Linked DNA regions of Alicyclobacillus sp. SO9. Each later gene encodes a partner of the first gene's protein in a complex. Links are inferred from orthologs where the notes say so. Each region holds a gene or a part of one and is shown in the gene's direction. Other genes may lie near its edges.

What was found. The genes of interacting proteins can lie anywhere in the genome.
Region 2: the proteins of meaB (region 1) and GI364_RS12920 are in contact, whole or in part, in a crystal structure (PDB 8DPB), measured with the Methylorubrum extorquens proteins. The link is inferred for Alicyclobacillus sp. SO9 from one-to-one orthologs. Residues at the interface, in SOR26638.1 of Methylorubrum extorquens: Arg20, Ala21, Ala24, Arg25, Thr28, Ser32, Arg33, Arg34, His37, Thr98, Gly99, Gly100, Ser101, Ile102, Leu103, Lys106, Thr107, Ala110, Ala113, Ile114, Asp115, Arg116, Ala118, Phe119, Ile120, Arg121, Pro122, Pro124; in SOR27001.1 of Methylorubrum extorquens: Glu577, Glu578, Asn579, Asp580, Gly581, Arg582, Arg583, Arg585, His596, Ala604, Ser605, Ala608, Asp609, Gly611, Phe612, Asp613, Val614, Asp615, Ile616, Gly617, Pro618, Leu619, Glu625, Arg628, Gln629, Val631, Glu632, Asn633, Asp634, Glu661.

The regions. Positions count from the first base shown.
Region 1 is NZ_CP066339.1:5,037,222-5,045,398, reverse strand. Bases 2,120-4,964 are described here. They hold meaB (methylmalonyl Co-A mutase-associated GTPase MeaB), read left to right. Parts: upstream 2,120-2,990; coding sequence 2,991-3,938; downstream 3,939-4,964. Other genes in these bases: GI364_RS23535 (CTP synthase), read left to right, coding at 4,809-4,964; rpoE (DNA-directed RNA polymerase subunit delta), read left to right, coding at 4,101-4,661; GI364_RS23550 (acyl-CoA dehydrogenase), read left to right, coding at 2,120-2,909. Outside these bases: GI364_RS23560 (enoyl-CoA hydratase/isomerase family protein), read left to right, coding at 1-470; GI364_RS23555 (acyl-CoA dehydrogenase), read left to right, coding at 521-1,660; more of GI364_RS23550, read left to right, coding at 1,764-2,119; more of GI364_RS23535, read left to right, coding at 4,965-6,437; GI364_RS23530 (response regulator), read left to right, coding at 6,688-7,050; GI364_RS23525 (3-aminobutyryl-CoA ammonia lyase), read left to right, coding at 7,155-7,586; GI364_RS23520 (3-keto-5-aminohexanoate cleavage enzyme), read left to right, coding at 7,631-8,177. UniProt on the Escherichia coli protein: Binds and hydrolyzes GTP. Likely functions as a G-protein chaperone that assists AdoCbl cofactor delivery to the methylmalonyl-CoA mutase (MCM) ScpA and reactivation of the enzyme during catalysis.
Region 2 is NZ_CP066339.1:2,786,058-2,791,780, reverse strand. What follows is about bases 2,682-5,669. They hold GI364_RS12920 (acyl-CoA mutase large subunit family protein), read left to right. Parts: upstream 2,682-3,340; coding sequence 3,341-4,999; downstream 5,000-5,669. Other genes in these bases: mce (methylmalonyl-CoA epimerase), read left to right, coding at 5,062-5,669; lipB (lipoyl(octanoyl) transferase LipB), read left to right, coding at 2,682-3,068. Outside these bases: GI364_RS12935 (dihydrolipoamide acetyltransferase family protein), read left to right, coding at 1-1,206; lipA (lipoyl synthase), read left to right, coding at 1,344-2,288; more of lipB, read left to right, coding at 2,331-2,681; more of mce, read left to right, coding at 5,670-5,723. UniProt on the Escherichia coli protein: Catalyzes the interconversion of succinyl-CoA and methylmalonyl-CoA. Could be part of a pathway that converts succinate to propionate.

The DNA.
Region 1 (8,177 bases):
AAGGTTATGCCCTTGGCGGCGGACTGGAACTAGCCATGGCTTGTGACATCCGAATTGCGGCGAAGGGGGCTAAGTTCGGACAACCGGAAATTGGGCTTGGCGTGATTACCGGGTTTGGCGGAAGTCAGCGTCTGCCCCGTATCGTCGGACAGGGCAGAGCCCTTTCCATGTTGCTGACAGGAGATCTGGTGGATACCGATGAAGCCTTTGCCATAGGTCTTGTGACACAGGTAGCTGAACCAGATGACTTGCATGAGAGGGGAGAAAAACTCGCTCAAAAACTGGCAAAGCTTGCTCCTAAGGCAGTGAATTGGATGAAGAAAGCCGTCTACGAAGGGGCTGAAGCAGACCTGACTCAAGGACTGTCAATGGAGGCTGCTTGGTTTGGCCTAGCCTTTGGTACAGAAGACCAGACTGAGGGTATGACGGCGTTTGTGGAGAAGCGGAAACCTGAGTTTAGGGGCAAATAACTTTCGGAGCAGATAACAGAGTTTAGACATGAGAAAGTGTGGGGAAACACATGGATTTTGAACGCACTTTGGAACAGCGGCAGATGCGGGAAATGGTTCGTGACTTTGCCCGTGAGCAAATCCTGCCGCGAGCTGCAGAAATTGATGCCACAGACGAGTTTCCTCGCGATCTCGTTCGTCAAATGGGTGAGTTGGGTGTTATGGGGCTTCCGATACCAGAAGAGTACGGGGGCGTAGGTGCCGATTTTTTGACTTACATCAATACAATTGAAGAGATTTCCTATGCGTCGGCCGCACTGGGTGTCATTTTAGCTGTTCACACCTCTGTGGGTACGTTTCCAATACTCTACTTTGGGTCGGAGGAACAGAAACAAAAGTATGTTCCTAAACTTGCCAGCGGTGAGTTCTTGGGAGCATTTGCACTGACAGAGCCGAACGCAGGCTCTGATGCCAGTTCCATCAGCACAAAGGCTGTGCTAGACGGAGACCACTATGTGCTGAACGGAAGTAAAGTTTTTATCACCAATGCTGGCGAAGCAGATGTCTACTGCGTTTTTGCGGTGACACAGCCCGCTCGGGGAAACCGAGGGATTACTGCGTTTCTGGTCGAACGCGATACACCGGGATTCAGAGTTGGTAAGAAAGAGTCTAAGATGGGGTTAAACGGATCGGCCACTTGTGAACTGCTGTTTGAAGACGCAAAAGTACCTGTCGCAAACCGTTTAGGTGAAGAGGGACAGGGATTTTCCATTGCAATGAGGCTGCTTGACGGCGGTCGAATTGGCATTGCTGCTCAGGCTCTGGGGATTGCGAGAGCCGGTCTTGACGCAGCCAACGAATATGTGCGTAATCGAAAGCAATTTGGCAACGAACTCATTCAGTTTCAAGGTGTACAATTTATGCTGGCAGATATGGCGACAAAAGTGGAGGCAGCACAGTGGCTGGTCTATCATGCGGCCATACTGCGAGGAGAAAACAAGAACTGCACGAAGGAAGCCTCGATGGCAAAGGTGTTCGCTTCAGACACGGCCATGCAGGTAACCACCGATGCTGTTCAACTGCACGGCGGGTACGGTTATATTAAGGATTTCCACGTTGAACGGCTGATGAGGGATGCAAAAGTCACACAGATTTATGAAGGAACCAATCAGATTCAGCGAATTGTCATCGCAAGACAATTGAACAACTAGATTGAAAGCAATTGTATCAACCATGTAAGTGGACCATTTCGAGAACTTACATCGGCCACTTAAACTGAGCGCTTGCAGAGCGAAAGAGAGAGGAGTTCATCGCATGGATTTTATGCTGGACAGAGAACATGAACAAATTCGTCAATTGGTCAGGGACTTTGCGAACAAGGAGGTAGCACCTACGGCGGCGGAACGCGATGAAGCAGAGAAGTTTGATGAAGCTCTGTTTCAGAAAATGGCGGATATCGGACTGACTGGTATTCCCTGGCCGGAGGAATACGGCGGCGCAGGTATGGATTACCTTGCATATGTCATCGCTGTCGAAGAGCTGTCCAGGGTTTGCGCCTCCACTGGAGTCGCATTGTCCGCACATACTAGCTTGGCTGGCTGGCCCATTTACAAGTTTGGAACGGAAGCGCAGAAGCAAAAGTATCTGACCCCCATGGCTGAAGGCAGTTGGATTGGGGCTTATGGGTTGACGGAGCCCGGATCGGGATCGGATGCTTCAGGGATGCGTACGACTGCTGTCAGGGACGGCGATGAATATGTCCTGAACGGCAGCAAAGTGTTCATCACAAACGGCGGTCCGGCTCATGTGTACGTGGTGTTTGCTATGACCAATCCCGAAATGGGATCGCGCGGAATCACTGCATTTATTGTTGAAAAAGGTATGCAAGGATTTTCGATTGGGAAAAAAGAAAAGAAAATGGGTATTCGAGCGTCCACCACTGTGGAATTAATCTTCGAAGACTGCCGGGTCCCTGTTGAGAATCGTCTGGGCGACGAAGGCTTTGGCTTTAAAATCGCCATGATGACGCTCGACGGCGGACGAAACGGGATTGCTGCCCAGGCGTTGGGAATTGCTCAGGGAGCTTATGAATTGGCGCGGGACTATGCAAAAGAGCGCAAACAGTTCGGCAAGCCCATTGCAGATCAGCAAGCAATACAGTTCAAACTGGCAGACATGGCCACCAAAATTGAGGCAGCCCGTTTGCTGACGTATCAAGCAGCCTGGAGAGAATCAAACGGTCATGAGTACGGAAAAGCCTCTGCCATGAGCAAGGTATTTGCTTCTGATACAGCCATGGAGGTGACGACTGAAGCGGTCCAGGTCTTCGGCGGGTATGGTTTTATTCGCGAGTACCCTGTGGAGCGCATGATGAGAGACGCCAAAATTACACAGATTTACGAAGGAACCAATGAGATTCAACGGATGGTTATTGCCCGTCTCGTGCTTAAGGAATCGTGATAAACTTTTTTAGCAACAGTTTTAGCAACAGTTTTAGCAACAGTTTCATCAACAGGTTCATTTGAAAGGGTGACGGGCGATATGCACCCGCTGCTTAACCGGATTTTAAGAGGGGAGCCCCGCGCTGTGGCACGGGCTCTGACTCTGATTGATAACAATGCCCCAGACAAACGTGCGCTGTTGGAATCCCTGTATACATACAGCGGGAAGGTGCAAGTCGTTGGTTTTACGGGATCGCCCGGGGCAGGGAAAAGCACACTGGTAGACAAAATGATAGATTTTGTCCGCAAACAAGGTTTGCGAGTGGGTGTACTTGCTGTCGATCCGTCAAGTCCATTTTCAGGTGGTGCCTTGCTCGGAGACAGGGTGCGCATGACGAAGCACAGCACAGACCCTGGCGTGTACATTCGAAGCGTCGGGAGTCGGGGCGGCCTCGGAGGCATCGGGAAATCCACGCGCGAAATGCTGTATGTACTCGAAGCGTCAGGCTGTGACGTGATTTTTCTGGAAACGGTCGGCGTGGGGCAGGCTGAACTTGACGTGATGCAGGTGGCAGATTCTGTTGTATTGGTACTGACCCCGGGTGCCGGTGACGATGTACAGACTGCAAAGGCTGGTATTATGGAGATTGCCCACTTGTTTCTTGTCAACAAACGAGATTTGCCTGGCTCAGATACACTGATTCAGGAGCTCCGGTTGATGCTTCACGAGAAAACACTCCTGCGTGAAAACTGGCTTCCGCCTATTGTCTCAGCGAAGGCCGTAGCAGGAGAAGGGATGGAAGAACTGTGGCAGGCTTTGACACGTCACTATGAGCACTTGCATGAGTCGGGTTTCTGGGAACAGCGCCGACGCAACCGGCACCGGGATGAGACGCTGAAACTGGTTGACGCAGCGCTCTCAGAGTATGTCAGGAAGCGGGCAAAAGAAGATACAGAATGGAAGAGGATTCTGGAGGAAGACTTGAGTCAGGACCCCTATCAAAGTGCAGAAAACATTCTGACAAACTTTCCTTGGAAACAGTTGTGACGAAACAAAAGGATTGTGCTATAATGTCGCACGTATTAAAATTCTGCACACACACGAATTACCTCGGTGTTCATGCTTCAACCATTATTTTAGAACCAGTTGGATAGATATAGTCAGGGGCAGGGAAAGGCCCTCTGACCAGTTTTTGAGGAGGAGTTTTCGATGGCAGTTGCGCTGTCAAAGTCACAGAATGAGATTCAGAACATGGCACTCGTCGAGTTGGCTTATGAGGTTCTTAAGCAATCGAAGGACCCGATGTATTTTCGCGATCTCATGAAGGAAATTCAAGACCTGCGTGGAATGACTGAAGACGAGGCTATGGCCGTCATCGCACGCGTCTATACAGAACTCAACATTGATGGACGATTTCTGTGCCTGGGTCAAAATGTCTGGGGTTTGAAGCGTTGGTATCCTGCAGATCGAACTCAAGAGAAATCGCTCACCAGCAAGCGCTTTGTGCGTAAATCCGGGGATGCCTTTAGTGATGACGATGAAGACGGTTTGGATGACACGGATGAATTAGAGATCGACAGCGATGATGACGAACTGTCGCCATTATTGGACGATGATTCCGAATCGGACGACGACGATTACGCGGACGACGATTCTGAATCAGACGAAGACTTCTCGGATGATGACGATGGTGAGTTTTCTGATGATGAAGACAACGATGATGACGACGAAGAAGAAGATGAAAGTGAAGACGAGGACGAATCGCTGTAAAACTTCATAGATTATCTGATACATCCCGTTAGGATATGCTTTCTAAGTGTGTCAGTTGCGTTCTGGTATTTGCCAGAACGCTGTTTTTGTATGCCAGACAGACGCGTTGGAATGGCCCTTTTGGGACAAGTTTGAGGAGGAGCGAGCATGGCGAAGTTTATTTTTGTTACAGGCGGAGTGGTTTCCGGCTTAGGGAAAGGCATCACTGCTGCCTCGCTGGGGCGATTACTGAAGAATCGCGGTTTAAGGGTTACGATTCAAAAATTCGATCCGTATATTAACGTCGATCCCGGCACAATGAGTCCATATCAGCACGGTGAAGTGTTTGTAACAGATGACGGTGCTGAAACGGACTTGGATTTAGGGCACTATGAGCGTTTTATCGACGAAAGCCTAACAGCTAACAATAATGTTACAAGCGGTAAGATTTATTGGACAGTCATCACAAAGGAACGCCGAGGCGATTATCTGGGCGGTACGGTCCAAGTGATTCCGCATATCACAAACGAAATTAAGGAGCGTATCATTCAAGCGGCCGATCCCGAAACAGACGTGGTCATTACAGAAATTGGCGGTACAGTTGGCGATATCGAAAGCTTGCCGTTCCTTGAAGCGATTCGAGAAATGAAGAACGAAGTAGGCAGACAAAACGTCCTTTATATCCATGTTACCCTAATTCCCTACCTGGAGATGACAGGTGAAGTAAAGACAAAGCCAACGCAGCACAGTGTGGCAGAACTGCGAAGCATCGGCATCAATCCGAATATTGTTGTTTGCAGAACTCAGGTCCCCCTGTCCCTCGATGTCAAAAAGAAAATTGCCTTGTTCTGTGACACAGATGTTGAATCGGTCGTCGAAGCGAGAGACGCACAGGTGCTATATGAAGTTCCTTTGATGCTTCATGAAGAAAAAATCGATGAGATTGTCCTACAGCACTTTGAAATGAACACGGCGCCTCCAAGTCTAGACGAGTGGAAAGCCATGGTGAACCGCATCAAGGAACTCAAACACACTGTTAAAATAGCAATTGTAGGAAAATACGTAGCGCTTCCGGATGCATATGCCAGTGTTATGGCCGCACTCAATCACGGTGGTTATGAAAACAATACGTCAGTCGAGTTTGAGTGGGTTCATTCTGAAGACTTGACTGCGGACAATGCTCCTGAGATGCTTGCGGGTGTGGACGGCATCTTGGTACCAGGCGGATTTGGCGACAGGGGCATTGAGGGTAAGATTGTTGCTGCGCAGTATGCACGTGAACGGGAAATTCCGTACTTTGGCATCTGCCTTGGTATGCAAGTGGCAGTCGTTGAATATGCCAGGAATGTGGCCAAGCTGTCTGGTGCTCACAGCAGCGAGATCGATCCCTTTACTCCTCATCCTGTCATTGCACTCTTACCGGAACAGGAGAACATTGAGGATATGGGTGGTACCATGCGGTTGGGCGCGTACAGCTGTGCCCTTACCCAAGGAAGCCGCTCGCGAGAAGCTTATCAGTCCGATTTAATCAGTGAACGCCACCGCCATCGGTACGAGTTTAACAACAACTACCGGGTTCAGTTGGAAGAATCAGGCCTGCACATTGCCGGAACGAGCCCCGATAAGAAACTCGTTGAGATTGTCGAAGTTCCAGAGCATCCGTGGTATGTCGGCGTCCAGTTCCACCCCGAATTCACGTCTCGGCCAAACCGTGCTCAGCCGCTGTTCCGAGAATTTGTAGCAGCTTCCTTGCGTTACCAATTTGGCACCTTGAAAGCTTCTGAAACGGCTTTATAAGATGTATTTCATCAGAATTCATTGTCGCTCAATTGGCGGCCAATCAATTCCGGGATAAATAGAAATTTTTTTGGACAGGCGTATGGTTCGAGCACATTCTCGTTCCATGCGTCTTTTTCTTTCTCGTGAAGTTAGTTGCAGGAATTCAGATTTCACACAGCGAATACTTGGTCAAGGCCAGACTTTACTAGTCATAGTAGAGGTTGTTTACATAACATACTCAGATTTTTCCTTCGAGAAGGTGAACGTCTTGGCAAAAAAAGTATTGATTGTGGATGACCAGCTTGGTATCCGTGTGCTTCTTCAAGAAGTACTCAGTAAGGAGGGCTATCAGACATATCAGGCCCACAACGGCTCTCTCGCACTGGACCTGGCAGTTTCAGAACGCCCTGATTTGATTCTTTTGGATATGAAGATACCAGGTATGGACGGGCTGGAAATTCTCCGTAATCTAAGAAAAAAGGAAATCACAGCGAAAGTGCTGATGATGACCGCCTACGGCGAATTGGATCTGATTCAAGAAGCCATGGAGATGGGGGCTGTGGCGCATTTTACAAAGCCTTTTGACATCGATGAATTGAGACAGGTAGTAAAGGCTCAACTGAATGCGTAGAATGGGTGCGGCTTAGCTTCACCCGCTTTTCTTTATGTTGCCCTCTACTGGGCTGATGAGCACTTGCGGCCTGGGAGAACATTGTTTTAATAGGGAAATTTAAAATGAGAAAGGGCGTAATAGGTGTGAGCGAACACGATGGTTATGAGAGTGTGATTCGTCTGCGTATGAGCGATGCTGACGCGCATTACGGAGGACGTCTGGTGGATGGCGCCAGAATGTTGTCTCTGTTTGGCGATGTGGCAACAGAATTACTGATTCACTCTGACGGCGACGAGGGACTGTTTGTTGCCTACGACAACGTTGAGTTCAAAGCTCCTGTTTACGCTGGAGACTACATAGAAGCACGAGGACAAATTACACGTTATGGGAACACTTCACGACAGATGACATTCACGGCTTACAAGGTGATTGAGGCCAACATAGACGAGGCTTTTCCATCGGCTGCGCAAGTACTCTCTCAGCCGATTATTGTTACAAAAGCCACGGGAACTTGCGTGGTACCAGCCGAAAAACAGCGGTTTAAAGAAAAGTAAATTGCAGGTCAAAAGGGAAATACCAGCGGAAGCGGGGATGTCTGTTGGAAAAACTGATTGTAACAGCAGCAATGGTCGGAGCGGAAGTAACAAAAAGCGACCAGCCTCATTTGCCAGTAACACCAGATGAAATTGGAGAAGCGGCTGCAGCCTGTCGTCAGGCTGGGGCGAGTATTATTCACTTACATGTACGGACTGACAGCGGCGAACCTACGCAAAATAAAGAACGGTTTAAAGAGACCATTGAAGCCATTCACAAGCGCTGCGATGTCATCGTTCAAGTCTCAACGGGCGGTGCAGTCTGGATGGACACTCCGGAACGTCTTCAGCCAGTATCATTACGCCCGGAAATGGCAACATTAACGTGCGGAAGCGTCAACTTTGGAAATGAGGTTTTTCGGAACGACTGGCAGACGTTGAAGAATTTCGCTGTTGAGATGAAGGCGTTTGGTGTTCGACCAGAATTTGAAATTTTCGACGCGGGTATGATTAAAAATGCCATGCAGTTGGCGAAGGAAGACCTCGTCGAGCCGCCCTTCCACTTTGACTTTGTGTTGGGGGTGCCTGGAGCATTGCCGGCATCCGCGAAAA
Region 2 (5,723 bases), 2.3 Mb from region 1 along the record:
GAGGTCGTGACAGATAAGGTTACTGCCGAGGTGCCGTCAGACTATGACGGAGTGTTGACAGACATTGTCGTACAAGAAGGCGAAACGGTGAGTGTTGGTACAGTCATCTGTACGGTTGCGGCAGAAGGCGGTGCGTCAAGCACCCCTGTTCCACAGTCATCCGCCGCAAATGCTCCTGCTGATGCAGTGACCGACAAAGTAACAGAGACGCCGCAGAAACCCGAGGGCAACCGCTATTCACCGGCAGTTCTTCGTTTAGCACAGGACAACAACATTGACCTCGCACAGCTGCACGGTACCGGACTAGGCGGTCGCATTACGCGCAAGGACGTGCGTCAGTACCTGGAGGAAACGAAAGGCGCGCAGAGACCGTCTCAACCCAGTCAAGAGGCAGCGCCCGTCCAATCTGCCGGCATGGGAGGCAGCGTGGAGCCAGTCAAGGGTAAGCAGGTTGATGGGGCGGCGACCCCCCCGGCGGCTGTGGCCCGCACAACGGAATTTGACAGCCTTAGCGACGAAATTGTGGAACCCAGTACAGTCCGAAAAATGATTGCAAAGAAAATGGTGGAGAGTAAACAGACAGCGCCGCATGCATGGACGGTAGTGGAAGCCGATGTAACGAATCTTGCTGGCCTTCGACAAAAGGTCAAATCAGATTTCAAGAAAAAAGAAGGCATTGACCTCACATACCTTCCTTTCTTTATTAAAGCAGTGGCTGAAGCGCTGAAACAGTATCCAATGCTGAATGCAGCATGGGTGGACGATAAAATCCACATGAGAAGTCGAGTCAACATTTCGATTGCAGTTGCGACTGACGACGCACTGGTTGTCCCCGTCATCCATGATGCGGATCGGCAAAGTATTGCTGGTCTAGCGCATTCCGTGAATCAGTTAGCTGCAAAGGCACGGTCTGGTCGTCTGTCAATTGACGACGTACAGGGGGGTACATTTACCGTTAATAATACAGGAGCATTCGGTTCCGTGTTGTCCCAGCCCATCATCAATATGCCGCAGTCTGGAATACTGTCCGTGGAATCGATTGTGAAAAGACCTGTTGTTGTCAACGACGCGATTGCAATCCGCAGTATGGTCAATCTTTGTTTCTCTTTGGACCACCGGCTGCTTGACGGTTGGATTAGCGGTCAGTTCCTGAAAGCCGTCAAAGACCGACTACAAAAATACGATGAGAATACGCTGATTTATTAAGAAGCGACGTTGGTGCGCAATTCATAAAGGATGGCGAGTAGGACGCCATCCTTTGATTTGTCTCGGGAATCGTCTACACTAGTTAAGTAAGTCTGCTGATTTAGACAAAGGAGGGGTCAGTCGTGTCGAATTCCAAATTGGAAGAAAAACAGGCGGAGAAACAGCGAATTATGCGTGAACAAGCGTTCTCTCGTCCAGACTGGTTGAAAATCCAAATGAAGACAGGCCCGAACTATCAAGAGTTAAAAGATATTATGCGAACAAAGTCGTTACATACGGTGTGTGAAGAAGCGCGCTGTCCCAATATCTATGAATGCTGGGAAAATCGAACTGCCACGTTTATGATCCTCGGAGATGTGTGTACACGTGCGTGCCGCTTTTGCGCTGTCAACAGCGGACGCCCGACAGAATTTGATGCTGCGGAACCTCAGCGCGTTGCAGATGCTGCAGTCAACATGGATTTACAACATGCTGTTATTACCAGCGTAGCTCGAGATGATTTGAATGACGGCGGAGCAGGTATCTTTGCAGCCACAATCCGGGCTATCCGCTCGAGGATTCCAAAGTGCGGTGTGGAAGTTCTAATTCCTGACTTTATGGGAGACTGGGAAGCGCTCAAGGTCGTGATGGACGCCTCCCCTGACATTTTGAATCACAATGTTGAAACGGTGAGTCGGTTGTCTGACAGAGTCAGGTCCAGGGCCAAGTACGACCGAACACTGGAGCTCTTGCGCCGGGCCAAAGAAATGCGTCCAGATATTAAGACCAAATCCTCAATTATGGTCGGGCTTGGAGAGACCTTCGAGGAACTCCTTCAAACTATGGATGACCTGCGCGAGGTTGGATGCGATATTCTGACAGTTGGGCAGTATCTGCAGCCAACCAAGAAACACTTGCTTGTTCAAAAGTTTTATACGCCGACGGAGTTTTTACGACTAAAAGGAGAGGGTCTGCGCAGAGGATTTTCGCACGTTGAGGCGGGTCCACTTGTACGCAGCTCGTACCATGCTCATGAACAAGTACAGCGAGCAAACGGCTTGCCGTTACAGTCTCTTCAGAATCAAACTGGGACCCAGGCGTAGAGCTGTTCTATGGATACACCGTGGTCAGGAGATCCGATCTCTTTGGTTCTGAAAGCCGACCACAAAGCCAATGAATCGCAGGTGGTTACAATGACGAATGAGGTGGGAAAGCAACCAACAACTTCAGGGCACTGGGCATCCCTCGGCAGACTTGCTTATGACAAGGCTCTGGACATTCAGATGGCACAGCGCCACCGGTTGCTCAATGGAGAAGATGACCGGCAGACGATTTTCGCAGTGGAACATCCCCCGACTATCACCATTGGTAAAAACGGAGGGGCCCACAATATTGTTGCAACAAAAGAGTGGCTCGAGCAGTCAGGATTTGAAGTACGAACGGTAGACAGAGGCGGGGATGTAACCTATCACGGTCCGGGACAGTGGGTTGTTTACCCTGTCCTGCACTTACACCCGTGGAATAACGATGTCAGCAAGTACATCCGACTGCTGGAAGAATCCATTATCACGGCGTTAGCGGAAGTTGGTATTTCTGGGGAGCGTAGCGAAGGGTACCCTGGTGTGTGGGTGGAGGATAGAAAGATTTGCGCTGTAGGTGCCAGCGTCCGTCGAAATCAGCATGGAGAGTTTGTTACTGCTCATGGTCTGGCTCTGAATGTGACGACAGATCTCAGTGACTTTCAGACAATTGTGCCTTGTGGAATTGCGGACAGAGGTGTGACGTCAGTAGAAGCCGAAATTAATGGAAATGTCACATTTTCTGAATGGGAAGGGCGCTTAAAGCGTTCATTTACAAATGTTTTTCAACTATCATTTGAGTAGCCTGAGAATCCTTATAATGCAGTGGATTTGACAGGTATTGAGCCGCCGTCTTTCTGGCGGTGAGTCGAGCATAGGGGAGGTTGTAAACATGACTGTAGCAGGCGGCGTTATGGCTGGTATTGCTGTAGTTGCGATGGGACTTGTGTGGATTGCTGGCGGAGTCGTCGGTCGCAACCGCCACTGAGGCGGGTTTGGTCGCCGCTGGCATCAGCCAATCGGCGTTGGCACTCATTTTATTGTCAGGTGTTATAAGATAGTTGGGAGGGAACCCGATGGGGTTTGATGAGGCGATGAACAGTTGGAGCGAAAGGACCGACGAGAGGGTCCGAAAGCGGCCTGAACGGAAGAACGAGTTCTACACTCATTCTGGCATCCCGATTCGCCGCGTCTATACTCCTCAGGACGGCATCAAGTCGCAGGAGGAGTACTTGGAGAAACTAGGGTTCCCCGGTGACTATCCCTATACCCGGGGAGGACAACCCACGATGTATCGGGGGCGGCTGTGGACGATGCGTCAATATGCCGGATTTGGTTCGGCAAAGGAGACGAACAAGCGCTTTCGGTACCTGTTGGAGCAAGGACAGACTGGACTTAGCACGGCCTTTGACTTACCAACTCAAATTGGATACGATGCCAGTCACGATTTCGCGAAAGGGGAAGTCGGCAAGGTCGGCGTTTCTATATCATCACTTCTGGACATGGAGACACTGCTGCATGAGATTCCACTGGATAAGGTAAGCACCTCAATGACAATTAACGCACCTGCGGCAGTTCTGCTGGCCATGTACCTCGTTGTAGCAGAGCGCCAGGGTGTCTCCTGGGATGAAGTCTCAGGCACAATTCAGAACGACATTTTAAAGGAATACGTCGCACGAGGAACCTACATATTTCCACCCAAGCCGTCCATGAGACTCATTACAGACATTTTCCAATTCTGTGCTGAAAATGTTCCGAAGTGGAACACGATTTCCATTAGCGGCTATCATATACGCGAAGCGGGATCAACGGCAGTTCAGGAATTGGCATTTACACTCTCCAACGCCATTGCCTACGTTGAGGCTGCTATCGATGCCGGGCTGCCAGTAGACTCCTTTGCTCCGAGGCTCTCATTTTTCTTTAATGCTCACAATAATTTTTTTGAAGAAATCGCAAAATTCCGCGCAGCGCGGCGCATGTGGGCCAAAATCATGAAAGAGAGATTTGGTGCAGTCCATCCGAAATCCATGCAACTTCGATTTCATACCCAGACTGCGGGCAGCACTTTGACGGCCCAGCAGCCGGATAACAACATTGTTCGTGTAGCGGTTCAGGCCCTGTCCGCAGTGTTGGGTGGAACTCAAAGTCTCCACACAAACTCGCGAGACGAAGCTTTGGCTCTGCCGACAGAACAATCCGCACGTATCGCGCTGAGAACCCAGCAGATTCTCGCATATGAAAACGGTATCTCTGAAACGGTCGATCCCATGGCGGGAAGCTATTATGTTGAGTCTCTCACAGATGAACTGGAACGCCGTGCTGCATCGTATATCGATTATATTGATGAACTCGGCGGAGCTGTTTCAGCCATTGAACAAGGGTACATGCAAAAGGAAATTCATCGTGCAGCCTATGAAACACAGCGGAGTATTGAAAACCGCGATGAGATTGTGGTGGGCGTAAACGATTTTCGAATACAGGACGAAGTACAGCCGGACTTGCTAAAGGTAGACCCGCGCTTGAGTGAAGAGCAAAAAGCCCAGTTGAACGAACTGCGGGCGACGCGGTCACAGGACCAGTGGCAGCGCAGCCTGGATGAACTGCGAGAGGCGGCCAAAGGAACAAAAAACGTGATGCCTTACATCTTGAACGCTGTTCGCGCTTATGCAACAACCGGCGAAATTTGCGATGTGCTAAGGGATGTCTTCGGCGAGTACACGCCGCCATTGTACTAGGCGTTATACAAAGCGACGCACTCAGTCGCTGTTGAGCCGCTTGATTGATAGGAGGATGAAACATGGCACAGCCAATCCGAGTGCTTGTGGCGAAGCCGGGTCTGGATGGACACGACCGAGGGGCTTTGGTAATTGCGCAGGGTCTTCGGGATGAAGGATTTGAGGTAATTTACACTGGATTGAGACAGACGCCTCTGCAAATTGTAGCAACTGCCATTCAGGAGGACGTGGCGTGTATCGGGCTTTCCAGCTTGTCAGGCGCGCACATGGAACTCTTTCCGGAAGTCGTCCGCCTCTTGCGCGAACGTCAGGCAGAGGACATTCTTGTTATCGGCGGAGGCGTCGTTCCCGATGAGGATAGGAAAGCCTTGCTGGAACAAGGGATTGCCGAGGTTTTCACACCTGGCACAAAGATTCAAGAAGTGGCCGAATTTATTCGCAGCCATGTGCGTTTTGATAGTCTGGGAGAGGACACAGAGGTCGGTTTGACCAATAAGGTCGATCACGTCGCCATCGCGGTTCCCCGCATTGCCGACGCGTTACCCTTTTATACACAAGTTCTGAAGCTGTCAGTCGTTCACGAAGAAGTGATTCATGACCAGCAAGTGAAAGCCGTCTTTGTCAAAGCTGGTGATGTTCACATCGAATTGCTGGAGCCAACTGCCGAGTCCAGTCCCATCGCAAAGTTTGTACAGCAAAAAGGCGGCGGACTTCATCATATCGC